DNA from 3 places in the Oceanobacillus sp. CF4.6 genome. Region 1 is predicted to be linked to each of the others. Evidence: riboswitches for the same ligand, from Rfam matches in the RefSeq annotation. Region 1 holds a riboswitch; each other region holds the start of a gene.

The links. Region 1 has a riboswitch for cyclic di-GMP ahead of ACHABU_RS02375 (type II secretion system protein). Riboswitches for the same ligand answer to the same signal wherever they lie in the genome.
Region 2: it holds a riboswitch for cyclic di-GMP, as region 1 does, so the genes downstream of both, ACHABU_RS09045 (EAL domain-containing protein) here and ACHABU_RS02375 (type II secretion system protein) in region 1, are expected to answer to the same signal.
Region 3: it holds a riboswitch for cyclic di-GMP, as region 1 does, so the genes downstream of both, ACHABU_RS16905 (GGDEF domain-containing protein) here and ACHABU_RS02375 (type II secretion system protein) in region 1, are expected to answer to the same signal.

The regions. Positions count from the first base shown of each region.
Region 1 is NZ_JBIMEX010000001.1:438,878-443,317, reverse strand. Features, by position in the region: gene ACHABU_RS02390 (GspE/PulE family protein) at 1-201, shown strand, start outside; gene ACHABU_RS02385 (type IV pilus twitching motility protein PilT) at 213-1,253, shown strand; gene ACHABU_RS02380 (type II secretion system F family protein) at 1,257-2,453, shown strand; cyclic di-GMP riboswitch class II at 2,528-2,611, shown strand; gene ACHABU_RS02375 (type II secretion system protein) at 2,647-3,006, shown strand; gene ACHABU_RS02370 (prepilin peptidase) at 3,151-3,906, shown strand; gene pilM (type IV pilus biogenesis protein PilM) at 3,919-4,440, shown strand, end outside.
Region 2 is NZ_JBIMEX010000004.1:183,361-187,800, forward strand. Features, by position in the region: gene ACHABU_RS09025 (hypothetical protein) at 1-144, opposite strand, end outside; gene ACHABU_RS09030 (winged helix DNA-binding protein) at 1,430-1,747, opposite strand; gene ACHABU_RS09035 (hypothetical protein) at 1,960-2,124, opposite strand; gene sda (sporulation histidine kinase inhibitor Sda) at 2,237-2,371, opposite strand; cyclic di-GMP riboswitch class I at 2,638-2,726, shown strand; gene ACHABU_RS09045 (EAL domain-containing protein) at 2,807-3,148, shown strand; gene ACHABU_RS09050 (EAL domain-containing protein) at 3,204-3,533, shown strand; gene ACHABU_RS09055 (hypothetical protein) at 3,551-3,766, shown strand; gene ACHABU_RS09060 (hypothetical protein) at 3,898-4,110, shown strand.
Region 3 is NZ_JBIMEX010000013.1:51,421-55,860, reverse strand. Features, by position in the region: gene ACHABU_RS16910 (NADP-dependent oxidoreductase) at 1-815, opposite strand, end outside; gene ACHABU_RS16905 (GGDEF domain-containing protein) at 1,409-2,203, opposite strand; cyclic di-GMP riboswitch class I at 2,221-2,304, opposite strand; gene ACHABU_RS16900 (hypothetical protein) at 2,502-2,780, shown strand; gene ACHABU_RS16895 (creatininase family protein) at 2,998-3,849, opposite strand; gene ACHABU_RS16890 (MFS transporter) at 3,916-4,440, opposite strand, start outside.

The DNA.
Region 1 (4,440 bases):
CGTGGAAGAATTGCAATCCATGAAGTCCTCGTACTCGACGATAGGATGAAAAGTATGTTGCTGAACAATAAATCGACTGGCGATCTTCGTAATTATGCGAAAGAACAAGGGATGGCTTTCCTTATTCAAGATGGTTTGGAAAAAGTGAAATCAGGATTGACAACAATCGATGAAATTATGCAAGTATCCATTAATGTATAGGGTGAATTGAGATGAAGCGAGAATTTGAAAAATGGTTAATAGAAGCGTATGAAAAAAAGGCGTCGGATGTACATTTAACCGTCGGAAAAGCACCAATCTTCCGGATAAACGGGAACTTGGTCGAACAGGATTTTCCAAAAATTGTACCAGCTGATACAAGACAGATTGTGAGTCTAATCTTAACGGAAGAACAATTAGAGATCCTCCGTGTAAAACGGGAACTGGATTTTTCCTACGGGATTCATGGTGTATCCCGATTCCGGATGAACACCTTCTATCAGCGCGGGGAATTATCCTTTGCAGTTAGAATTATACCAGCTGAAATACCGTCCATCGAGCAATTAAAATTGCCGTTGATCACAAAAGAAATGGTTCATTATCCACAAGGGCTGATTCTAGTAACTGGGCCAACAGGAAGTGGAAAGAGCACGACCCAGGCTTCCATGATTGATTATATAAACCAAACCATGCGAAAACATATCATTACTTTGGAGGATCCAATAGAGTACATGTATTCGCATAATAAATCAATTATTGACCAACGTGAAGTTGGATTTGACACGAATAATTTTGTGAATGGACTGCGGGCAAGTCTTCGTCAAGATCCAGATGTGATTCTGGTCGGAGAAATGCGGGACCTGGAAACCATTTCTACAGCCATTACGGCTGCTGAAACGGGTCATTTGGTTTTTGCAACGTTACATACAACCGATGCTGTCTCCACAATTGAGCGCATCATCGATGTATTCCCTCCCGAACAGCAGGGACAAATACGAATCCAATTATCAACCATCTTACAGGCAGTCATTTCTCAACGGTTGCTCATTACAAAGGACCAAATGCATCGACGGGTTGCAACGGAAATATTAATTAATTCGTCTGCTGTTAAAAATTTGATTCGTAATGAAAAGCTGCATCAGATTCAAAATGTGCTCCAAACATCAAGAGACAAGGGGATGCATACGCTTGAGATGGATTTGAAACGATTGATTCATGAAAATGAAATTGACTTTGAAACTGCTGCTCCGTTTATGCAGGGAGGGAGCTTCTAAAGGATGAATTTTCAATATAGTGGGCGGAGAATATCGGGTCAGAAGATAAAGGGAAAGATCGAAGCAGATACGAAAAACATCGCACTCTCACAGCTTGAAAGAGATGGATTAATCATTTTTGAAATAGAGGAAACAAAGCCTTGGAATAAAGATATTATTTTACAAAACAGAGTAAAGAATAAAGATTTCGTTATTTTTCTCAGACAATACTCCACATTGATACATGCGGGGATCTCGATTTCCGATGCGACCAAAACGATGATGCAGCAGACCAACAATTACGCATTAAAAAACGCCCTGGCAGATATAGATAAACAGCTTGACCAAGGTCAGCCTCTATCCAAAGCATGCGAGCGGCATCCGAAGATTTTCCCGGAACTGCTTGTAAATATGATTCATGCCGGTGAGGTAAGCGGAAAACTGGATGAAATCCTGAATGAAATGGCAGATTACTATGAAAAGCAATACCGGAACAAACAAAGGGTAATTTCAGCACTGCTTTATCCAAGTGTGGTAGGAGTCATTACCGTTATTTTGAGTATTTTTCTGCTTGTTTTTATCGTACCGCAGTTTGTTGGCATGTTCAGCTCCATGGGTGAGGAAATTCCAACGTATACCCAGTTCGTCATCAACCTAAGTGATTTTGCAGGGAAATACTGGTGGATGCTGCTATTCGTCATTGCAATCGTCGTCGTTTTATACAAATATTTGATTCAATACGATAGAGTAAAATACCGAATGGATCTGATAAAAATGAAATTTCCTTTTCTCGGGGTACTCGTTCATAAAGGCGCATTGGTTAGGATGACCCAAACATTGAGCACACTTGTCAATAGTGCTGTACCTATTTTGCAATCGGTGGAAATTACCGAAAAGGTAGTTGGAAATAGGGTGATAGAGAATGCACTAACCCGGGCAAGGAAGTCATTGGAAGTTGGAGACTCACTGACGAAGCCGATGAAAGACCACTGGGCATTCCCAACATTAATTGTACAAATGATACAAATTGGTGAAAAAACAGGTACATTGGATCATATGCTTACTAAAGCTGCCGATTTTTATGAAGAAGAAGTTGATCAGCTTTCAAGTCGGATCAAAATATTAATCGAGCCATTGATGATTATTATACTAACCGTGATGGTTGGTAGTATTGTAATGGCAATCGTTATACCAATGTTTGGTATGTTTGAGAATATGTAGTAATTTATTCAAAATTTAGTGAAGATAATTGTAGAAATATGGTAAAAAGTATAATATAATGAAAAAGTAATAGGAGTTTAGTAGGATACGATGATGAATTACCTATATTTGGGCACTTGGGTAATTTGGAGTGAGTAGTGCAACCGGCCGACTGGAATTAATAGAAACTTAGATTAAGGAAGGCGGAGATGTTATGTTACAAAAAATGAAGAAGATGATGAAGAAAGAGAAAGGTTTTACATTGGTAGAGCTTTTGGCAGTTATTGTTATATTGGGGATTATTTTGGCGATTGCGGTGCCTAGTGTTAGTGGAATAATTACTAAATCAGAGAATGATGCAAAACTAGCAAATGTTGAGTTAATTGAAAATGCCGCGAAATTGGCTGATCTTAGTGAGTTGTTTACAGAGGGTATGTCAGTTGGAGATCTAGTAACTGCTGGATTCTTAGATGGAGACATAGAAATCCCTGGAGATAGTGATTCTGAAGTTTACACAGGTACAGTTTCAAAAACAGGCGATACTTTTACTTATAGTGGTAATGGTAAACCATAATAATAACACAAGAAGTATTCTGTAGATTTGAGTTAAAAAATGTAGGACATAAATAAATTAAAATATTATGAAATATATACGCCTTGCATCTAATATTGCAGGGCGTTTTATTCAAGTATATTAAGAATTAAGGAGTCCAAAAAAATGACCACACCCCTAACAATCCTATTCTTCCTCCTAGGCCTAATATTCGGCTCGTTCTACAATGTCGTCGGACTACGCATCCCACAACATATACCCTTCGCAAATGACCGTTCAATGTGCCCGAATTGCAAGCAACAATTAACATGGTATGAAAATATCCCTTTATTTTCATTTCTGGTCCAACGTGGAAAATGCCGACATTGCAAACAAAGCATTTCATACATATACCCAACCATTGAGCTTTTCACAGGCATTTTATTCGCATGGAGCTATTACACGCTTGGATTCCAATTCGAATTGATCACCGTATTACTTTTAGTTTCTATGCTAATGATTATACTAGTAACAGACATAACCTACATGTTGATTCCAAATAAGGTGCTTTTTTTCTTCCTACCATTTTTCATCGTGATGCGATTTGTGGTACCCTTGAATCCATGGTGGTCGGCAATCGTTGGTGCTATTATTGGCTTTGGCCTCATTTTTATTATTATTTTAATAAGCCGTGGCGGTATGGGGGCAGGCGATATGAAACTTTTCGGTGTACTTGGAATTGTTCTCGGAACCGAAAAGATTTTAGTGGCTTTTTTCCTGGCATGTGTAATTGGGTCTGTGATAGGTATGATGCTAATTCTATTTAACGTAATCGAAAGAAAGCAGCCAGTGCCATTCGGTCCATATATCGTTTTGGCAGCTTTAATTACTTATTTTTACGGGGATTCAATCATCAATTGGTACTTTAATCTACTTATATAAGCGGGTGACAACATGGGGATTATGAATAATGGAAGAGTCAATATGGTAATTACCAATCAGGTATTGCGATACAGTTACCATAAACACAATAATGTCGTCGGTATGGTCATACATGGGGAAGTGGAATTGCCTGATGGGACAATCAAGGACGGTATGATTCAAAATAAAGTCATTTTTGTTGAAGTCGTAAATGAACTTGTCCATAAGCATAAATGGAAACGGAAGAAATTATTCTTTGCTATGCCGGATGATACGATTGTTATTCGCCAATTACAAGTCCCGGCAACGTTAACAAAAGAAGAAACAGCAGGCTATGTAAAAACACAAATCGGAAACAGTTTTTATTTACCATTTTCCAATCCAGCAATTGCAATCGAATTTCTAGAAGCAGATGAGAAAAATAGAGATATTCTATTATTTGCGTATCCGAAAGATAAGATCACCACTTTTGAAGAAGCGTTTGATAAAGCAGGATTAAAACCGATGGCTGCTGATCTAACATCTTTATCCGTTTACCGTTATTACTATCTAACG
Region 2 (4,440 bases), on a different contig from region 1:
TTCTTTTAATTGTGGTTGCGTGTAATCACTTGCTGTGTCATCTAAGTTCGGGTTTAATTGAGGGCGTTTTGCATGCAGATCGGCACGGCAGAAGTCACATACATTACTATTTTGTGTTTCAGTTTTGCAATAAGAACAAATCATATAATCATAACGCACCTTTCTATTTTTTAATTTAGGTATAAAATGTTATATAAATTATAAAATAAATAAAACCAAACGACAACAATGTGAATACCTGTGAGGGGACGGTGCTTTAAGCACCGTAGACGCACACCTCTCTATTAATAAAGAGTTGGAACAAGATATAAGAGGACAAGGTCGGAAAATTACCTGTGGATAAGTATTTTAAAAGGTTTCTATTGTGGATAACTCTTTTAAGAAGTATGTCACCAGAGAACGCTTTTTTCGAGTTGTATGACAGCTAGAGGACGGGTTGAGATCGATGTATGACCATAAAAGAACGGTTTTTTAAGAGAAGTGACCCTACCAGAGAACGGGTTTTATTGGTTATTTACGGCTATATTTATTGGAAAGTATATCCGACACAGCACGGTTCGGCTAAAAAGTATTACCATGAGGGAACGGTTTTTTAAGAGAAGTGACCCCACCAGAGAACGGGTTTTATTGGTTATTTACGGCTATATTTATTGGAAAGTATATCCGACACAGCACGGTTTGCCTAAAAAAGTATTACCATGAGAGAACGCTTTCATTAAGAGAAGTGACCCCACCAGAGAACGGGTTTTATTGGTTATTTACGGCTATATTTATTGAAAAGTATGTCCGACACAGCACGGTTTCGCTAAAAAAGTATTACCATGAGAGAACGCTTTTTTAAGAGAAGTGACCCCACCAGAGAACGGGTTTTATTGGTTATTTACGGCTATATTTATTGGAAAGTATGTCCGACACAGCACAGTTCGGCTAAAAAAGTATTACCATGAGAGAACGGTTTTTATTCAAGCATACCCAAATAAAAAGGCAACTAAACAGGCATAAAATGCACCCCAAATTAGATTTAACTCTAACCTTTGGGGTGCAGTGCGTTATAGGGCCACTTTCTCAGTTATCGTGCTGTTCACACATCGCACGAATATGGCGCGTATATTTATCCATACCATCGTGATCCAAACGGAACTTCAAATCAGGATGGATTAAGTACCGGGTTTTGTTTTTTGACTTTAATACCATGACCGCGCCTGCTTTTTGCAAGATATCCATGTAGTTATCAATGGTTTTTCGGTTGGCATTCTCATACCCAGGATATGACCGATGTGACTCTCAGACAAATGCTTTAATGCTTTCGGATTTCGTTCTAAGGCTTCGAGCAGCGTCACTCCTTCTTGCAATATCGATTCATCTGGGTTGGATACTAAATAATAGGTTTCGATATGAAAGTAGGGCATCACGCAATGCAAGAGTCCGATCATATTATGTATGCTCGTCTTGGTTTACGATGGCGATTCTTCAATTCATTAATCTTTTCGACTTCATTAATGACATCGCTCAGTTTGTTTTGGAATAGTTTCACGAACTTTTCTCTTGGTTTTGTGGTGGTCTTCCCTTTTTGGAAATAAAGCTCGTTTAAGACGTAATGAACCACTCGTCCATCATGCGGGCTTTTAATCTTTTCCAATAACCTAATGCGTGTGAACTTATTCAGACGTTTCATGGTCTTGGTTAATTCCAGGTTCCACAAACTCGAAATCATCTCATTTGTTAATGGCTCCTCTTCTTTTTTCAACGGTGCCCCACAAAATCACACGGTAAATCACACAGCTTTTACACCCAAAATCACAGTATAAATCGCATTGAAAAAGGGACGAAGAATGTTCTCTTCGTCCCTTTTATTAACAAAATAGCTTGTTAAACTAACGCACCATTTACTTTAAGCATCTTATTTCACATATTAACAAAACGCCCTAAACAGAAGGAACAGTGAACTAAAATTCATTCTTACTTATTAAAAACATTTAAAAAACCAATACTAAAATGACTATCTTTGAAAGGTTGTGTTTTTATTGAATCAGGAAAAAAAAGTAGCCAATGAACTCCAAAAAATGATGACCGCGAACCTGGTACCAGTGTCAGTGCAGGAAGATATAAACGATTCTTTTCCACAACAAATTCTCCCGTATCATTTATAACATATATTCATTTATAAAAACAATCCCTTAATATTTTAATTAAAAAGCGAAAAAAAGGTTGAAATGTATTGTACGAACCTGCGGAGTTAAACTTGATGATTGGTTGTTTCCAGATTTCTTCTGTCAATCTCGATTTTTAAAATTTCAATAAAATCTGAATGTATTTTTTGATCTATAGCTTTGTAATATGAACGAAGTAATAAAACATCAGAAATATTCATTATCACATATATTTTCCTCTCCAGAATATTGGCAACATTATACACTGTATATCAAAAAAAGATTTTTGTTAAGTCTCTTATTATATAAAATACTAATTATACTTGAAATGCCATAGACAATTTGTGATTTGAAAGGGATCATGAGAAATCCTCTATTAAATAAAAATGATACGTCAAGTTAGGAAATGTTGTAAATTGTCGAAAAAAGTTGTTTTTATTTAGGGAATAGTTATAATGGAAGTAAGGGAAAATAATACCAGTTCAATTTCCGATAAAGGCAAACCTATTGAAAAATAGGGACGCAAAGCTACGGGTCTAAGGCAACTAAGTTTGCTATGACAGCCGGGTTACCGAAGAAGATGGTTGACGTTTGAAACGCTACCACCTTTTGAGGTGGTTTTTGTTTGGATTTTTTTAATCAAGGAGCTTTTGTGAATGCCTGTAACTAAGATAAAAGACTTAATAGAACAACAACAATTTTTCCATCACTTTCAACCTATATACAATCTAACAATAAGGAAAAAGATAGGGTGCGAGGTATTGTTCCGATCAAACCTTATTAAGAATCCGGAAGTAGTCTTTCAAACTGCTTTAAAAGTAAATCTGCTTTATGAATTAGAAAAAAGATCAACTGAGAATGCAATTACTTCATATTCTAAATCTCCATATTCACCAGAGAATGGAAAGTTATTCATCAATGTCTTTCCTTCTACCCTTGTTAACCCAGATTTCCCATCCTTTATAACGACAGTTTTATCAAAATCTAAACTCCATTAATGAAGAAATAATTTTTGAAATTAACGAGGCGGAGATTGTTTTTGACATTACCTCTTTGAAAAGTAATATATCTTTGTTAAAGAAAAGAGGCTTTCAGATAGCGATTGATGATGTTGGTAAGGGTTCTGCTTCTTTAAAGTCAATTATTGAATTAGAGCCTGATTATTTGAAAATGGATAATTATTTTGCATTTGATTTGTCCGTTTCGGAACAGAAACAGGAAATGATTAAATCCTTTATGACTTACTGTGAAAATACGAATACGAAATTCATATTAGAAGGAATCGAAAAAACTGAAGATCTGGCTGTTGCTAAAGATTTAGGGGTTTTATATGGTCAAGGATTTTTGTTGGGAAAGCCGACTTCTTTGAAAAATATGTCATAGAGCGAGGGACGATTAACATGGCAAATCTGCTAGAATTTTTTCAAGACTGGATAAGAGATAATCGGCTATTAGTAATGGAAATCATATTTGAGGGGATTGGTCGGAAAACGATCAAAGGAAGAATGATTAAATTTAATCAATATGAGAATAGCACCCTTATCTATATAGATGATACAAAAACAGTGGAGCATTTTATGATTAATCAGATTGATGAAATTACACCTGTAGAATAGCCTGATTTAGATGGTAATAATTGAGGGATGTATTAAAATTACCCTCTTTAAAAAAGAGCATAAACGTCAACCTTTGGAGCATTCAACAGGTAGGAGATGGAACTGTTGTAGATAATTAAGGAGACTGGTAAATGAATTTCTTAAAAATCTCAAAAAAACATAACCTTAATCTTATTGAAGTAAGCATACTTGTTAGTCTTAACCGTAGGTATCCTTGCCCAGCTTCCATAGAGGAAATGACAAACGATAAGACTATATATTGGCAAATTCAAGTAAGTCTCAATAAATTAAATGAAAAAAACTTGATTGAGATAAAAGAGCAAAAGTACAAGATTATAAAGTAATAACTTTATTTTCATTAAATTTAGAGAGGGAAATACGATGAAAAACTATGGTTCTTGTGTATATTGCGGAAAAATCGACCGCCTTATATCCAATTTATGTAGCGATTGTTACAACGAAGAAGTGGATAATATAGAAAAGGTAAAAGGAATATTATTAAAGTGTCCAAATTCCAACGCTTTCGATTTAGCGATAAAATCTGACATTTCTATCCATAAAATCACTCGTCTAATAAAGAAAGGGACATTAATATAGTTTGCATCTCTATGAATGCGTGTTAAAACATTTTAGCATAGAAGATGTGGTGAGAAACTGTAATTTACAGTTTAGTA
Region 3 (4,440 bases), on a different contig from region 1:
TTCTCAAGTAATTCGCCTATTTCACCTAGCTGTTTACCATTTGGCGTTAACCAATAGGAGCTTGCTGTTACTTGATGCTTTTCTATTAATGCTGGATCGGGTTGTCCGGCAATAGTTACTAGTCTGCCACCAGGCTTTAATATTTGGAAGCTTTTATTTAAAATGTCGCCGCCCATTGTATCAATGACTACATCATAATCACTTAATTCTTCTTCAAATTGTTGTATGCGGTAATTAATGAATTCATCTGCACCTAGCTCTTTTACATATGCTTCATTTTTTTCACTCGCTGTTGTAGCGACATAGGCACCCAAATGTTTTGCCATTTGAATGGCCAAACTTCCTACACCACCAGCTCCAGCATGGATGAGTACTTTATCTCCTTGCTTGACTTTTGTATTATCCACTAAACACTGCCAAGCGGTTAAACCTGCTAATGGAATAGAGGCAGCTTCTTCAAATGTCAGGTTGCTAGGCTTTTTCGCAAGCAATTCCTCATCCACAGTCGTAAATTCCGCATAAGTACCTTCAGCGGTAGTATCCGGTCGTGCAAAAACTTCATCCCCGACCTGAAAATACGTCACTTCACTTCCAACTTCAACGATCTTACCAGCAACATCCCAGCCAAGGATAATTGGGAATGTCCAATCAAGCATCTGCTTTAAGTAACCCGCACGAAGCTTCCAATCAATCGGATTAATGGAAGTTGCATAAACCTCAACAAGTACTTGGTTTGCTTTTATTTCTGGTTTCGGTAGCTCCTGCTCCACCAACACATTTTTACTACCATATTCATTGATGACAACTGCACGCATGAATAGCACTCCCTTTTACGAAATATATTTGCAAGCTCTAGTATTAGTTTCTTCCTAAGAAGTCATTCCTTCTCTCCAGAGCTTGATAAAAACTCTAACATAAGATTTTCACTTCCATGTATCTAATTGATACACAATATATCTTAGCTTCTAATAACTTGAAATCAAAATAAATTGCTTAGAAGGTGGTAGATTATGGATCAAATCACCTTCTCTTTAATAGGGTAGCGTCAGGAAAATGCGGATTTACACAACGTTAAGCAGATTACAACATAGAAATCGGTTCCTAACACGATAGGAACCGATTTTTTGATTTGTGTTAAGCTAATGCACCAGTTAGTGATTACTCAGCTTCTTTTAAGAAAGAAAATATACTTAACTAATCCGATTGCCTAAAAAGTACCATAGGGATGCTTTCAATCATTTACTAGTAACAATATCTCTTCATAAGGACCATACACTTCTATTTCGTACTCTTCTTGAAGCAAAGTACACCGTTAGTACAAAATAGAGGTTTACTTTAAAATAATAAGCTCCAATATTTAATATCAATTAAAAATTGCTATCTGATTTCTACCGTTTTCTTTTGCTTTTTATAACGCATTATCGGTCTTTTCGATAAACGTTTCTACTTCCTCTCCACTGTAAGAAGATACTCCAATGCTGATTGTAAAATGGATGCGTTCGTTGTTATAAGTAAAATCCGATTTTTCTATAGACTCACGTATACGTTCTGCTAGGATTAGTCCTTCTTCAGCGTCGGTGTTTGGCATAATAACTGCGAATTCTTCCCCTCCAAAACGAACAAAAGCATCTGAGTTTCTTACATTACTTCCAATCATATTTGAAATATGCTTAAGTGCTTCGTCCCCACATTGATGACCGTAATGATCATTAACTTTCTTGAAATGGTCTATATCTAACAACAAAAAAATTAGAGGATTGTTATTCTTTTTACTAAAAGGAATCGTTTTTTCCATAAAAAAATCAAAATACCTTCGATTATAAATTCCAGTTAACGCATCGGTAATAGTCAATTCTTCCACTTCTTTTAACAAGTTGGAAGATTTAATTATGAAATACCCAACAAATACAGTGACGGACCAATTAATCATTGAACCAAAGATAAGTTCGATCATCAGATTTGTCTCGATGCTAGTTCTCTGCGTAACCTCTGTTGTGAACTTCAAAGCAGTGTAAAAGATGCTAGCTCCTATAATTACTTTCCATTTCGGATACATATAAACTATCATGATAGTCGGAATTAGAAAGAGATTCCAAGTCCTAGGATAATGTCTATTCGCTTCATCCGTTAAAATCGTGTCTATGACAACAGGGGAAAACGTAAATAAAATAATTATTAAGTAGTAAAAACCTTTTCTTTTCAATTTCTTTCGTTACTCCTTTCGGTAATCCAGCCATCGTTGCTTAATGCTTTAGATCTGTGATTTTGCGTCATTACCTTTCGATAATTTTGCCTTTTTCAATAGAGTTGCTAAGTAAATAAGTATACAACATTAGATGCGATGCTTCCAAGGTTTTACTAAATAATCTGATTTTCATCTGTATCCATTGTCTAATATTGAACTACTACACATTAGTCAAAGAGCTTCTCTACTTATTGTAGAAACGCACCAGTTTGATGAATAAGGTCTTATACGTTGTCATAAAGTATCAGTAACAGCATTGCTAAGGAGAGTAGGCAAATGGTTAGATTTTAAAAGTAAAAAAGTTGTCTTAGTAACTTTGATTAGTGGATTAGTTCTATTCCTAATCGTTAATTTTAATGGAAAGTCGTTGGATGAAGATAATAAAAGTAATGGAGGAAGCAATCTTACATTTGAACAGCAAATTAAAAATTTTGGAGAAAAACAAACGAGTAAAGTCCCCAAAGATTACACACCAGAAGAAGCAATGGAGAATGGCGATATCACTCCAACTAACAGGCAACATCCTTACAAATAAGAAAAAACGTGTTTCAATTAATCAGTTGTCATTGCTTTTTAGCAATCCTCCTATTTCGTGCATTTTCTTATAATAAAACGCACACTAAATTGCGCAATCATTTGTAACAAAAAATGACTACCAAATCAGCATACAATTTGATAGTCACTTTCACTTATATTTTTAATGTTTGCGCTAGGTAACGGAACCCGTTCGTATTATTTACGGTCCCTGAAACTTACCTCGGAAGCCACTCCCCATATCGCTTCATACTAACATTTTGCGTATATTCATCCAATTCCCTCAATTGCTTCACAACAGTAACCATATCTAACCCCTCAACAATTTCATTGATCGCTGCGACACCAGATTTGGCATAGCCTTCACGTTCATCTGCCGTTTTCAATAATGGTGTATATAAGTGGTCGGAAGCATGGTCAAAATAATAGCCAACCGCACCGGATTGTAGTGCATATTTTCCAAGGGGCGATGCTGGATGGTCCGCATTTGCTTTCATTACTTTTTCCACATCATAGCTAACAGATTTGGACTCTGGTACGTTAAGTGGAACATCTTCCAATCTACCTAAGATGTCATAGGCACCTATCGCCATATCATTGAATTTCTCAAAGAAGTTAAACGATAAGTCTTTCACGGTTCCAATCGTCACCATTAAGTCCATATAAAGAATAGGTGCTTTGGTACGGTCAAAAAAGTCGCGGATCATTGGACCAACTGTTAAATATGCTGGTCCATGTAAAGTAACATAAACTTGTCTTCTGAATCCTTGATGAAGTAGTGACTGTGCAATTCTATCTAAGTATGCTGCACCGTCTTTTGTTGTCATTTGTACTGTTCCACGTCCAGTAGGAGTTGCTCCTGCAAAGAAATATGGGAGATTATGAAGAACCAGTCCATCCGCAGCCTCCGCCATTTTCAATGCAAACGCTTCTGCCAAAACCGTTTCTGAATCTAGTGGCAATGCACCATGTGTTTCTGTTACGCCGACTGGAATAAAGATAAGATCATTTTTATCTAGATACGCTTCTACTTCCCCGTTTGTTAGTTTCGATAAAAATCTTGTACGCATGTTTATCTCTCCTATCTATTTATTGCTATAGGAATTCTACTAATAGATTCCTATAGAGTAAATGAATTATGATGATTTTCTTCTTAATTCTAGCTCCTCATACATCGCATTTGTCTTCTTACCGTTTAAGTTAAAGATGAACAATAGACCAATCAACATGAGTGTAAACGCGATAATTGGCAAGCCATTGTACATACGAAGAACACCTTCTGCCACTTCTTGTGATTGCGAAGTAGATCCAGTAGCATATCCTACCCAACCAAGGGAATAACTACCTAATGCAGATCCAACCCCCATACCGACTTTACGGGAAAAGGAATAAATCGAATAAAGCGTTCCGTCATATCGTTTTCCAGTTTGCATTTCTGTATAATCCAAAGCATCTGCTACAAGTGCCCAAACAATCATAACAAAAACACTATTCGCTAGCATGCCGATATTATAAACCGTAATATAAAGATAAACGTTTTCAATTGTTAACAAGGTTAGGAATGCCATTGCAATGATACTAAAAGTAGATGTTGCAATCACTAGATTACGCTTTCCAAATAATTTCACTAATTTTGGTAGGAAAAGGAACAAAATTAACAT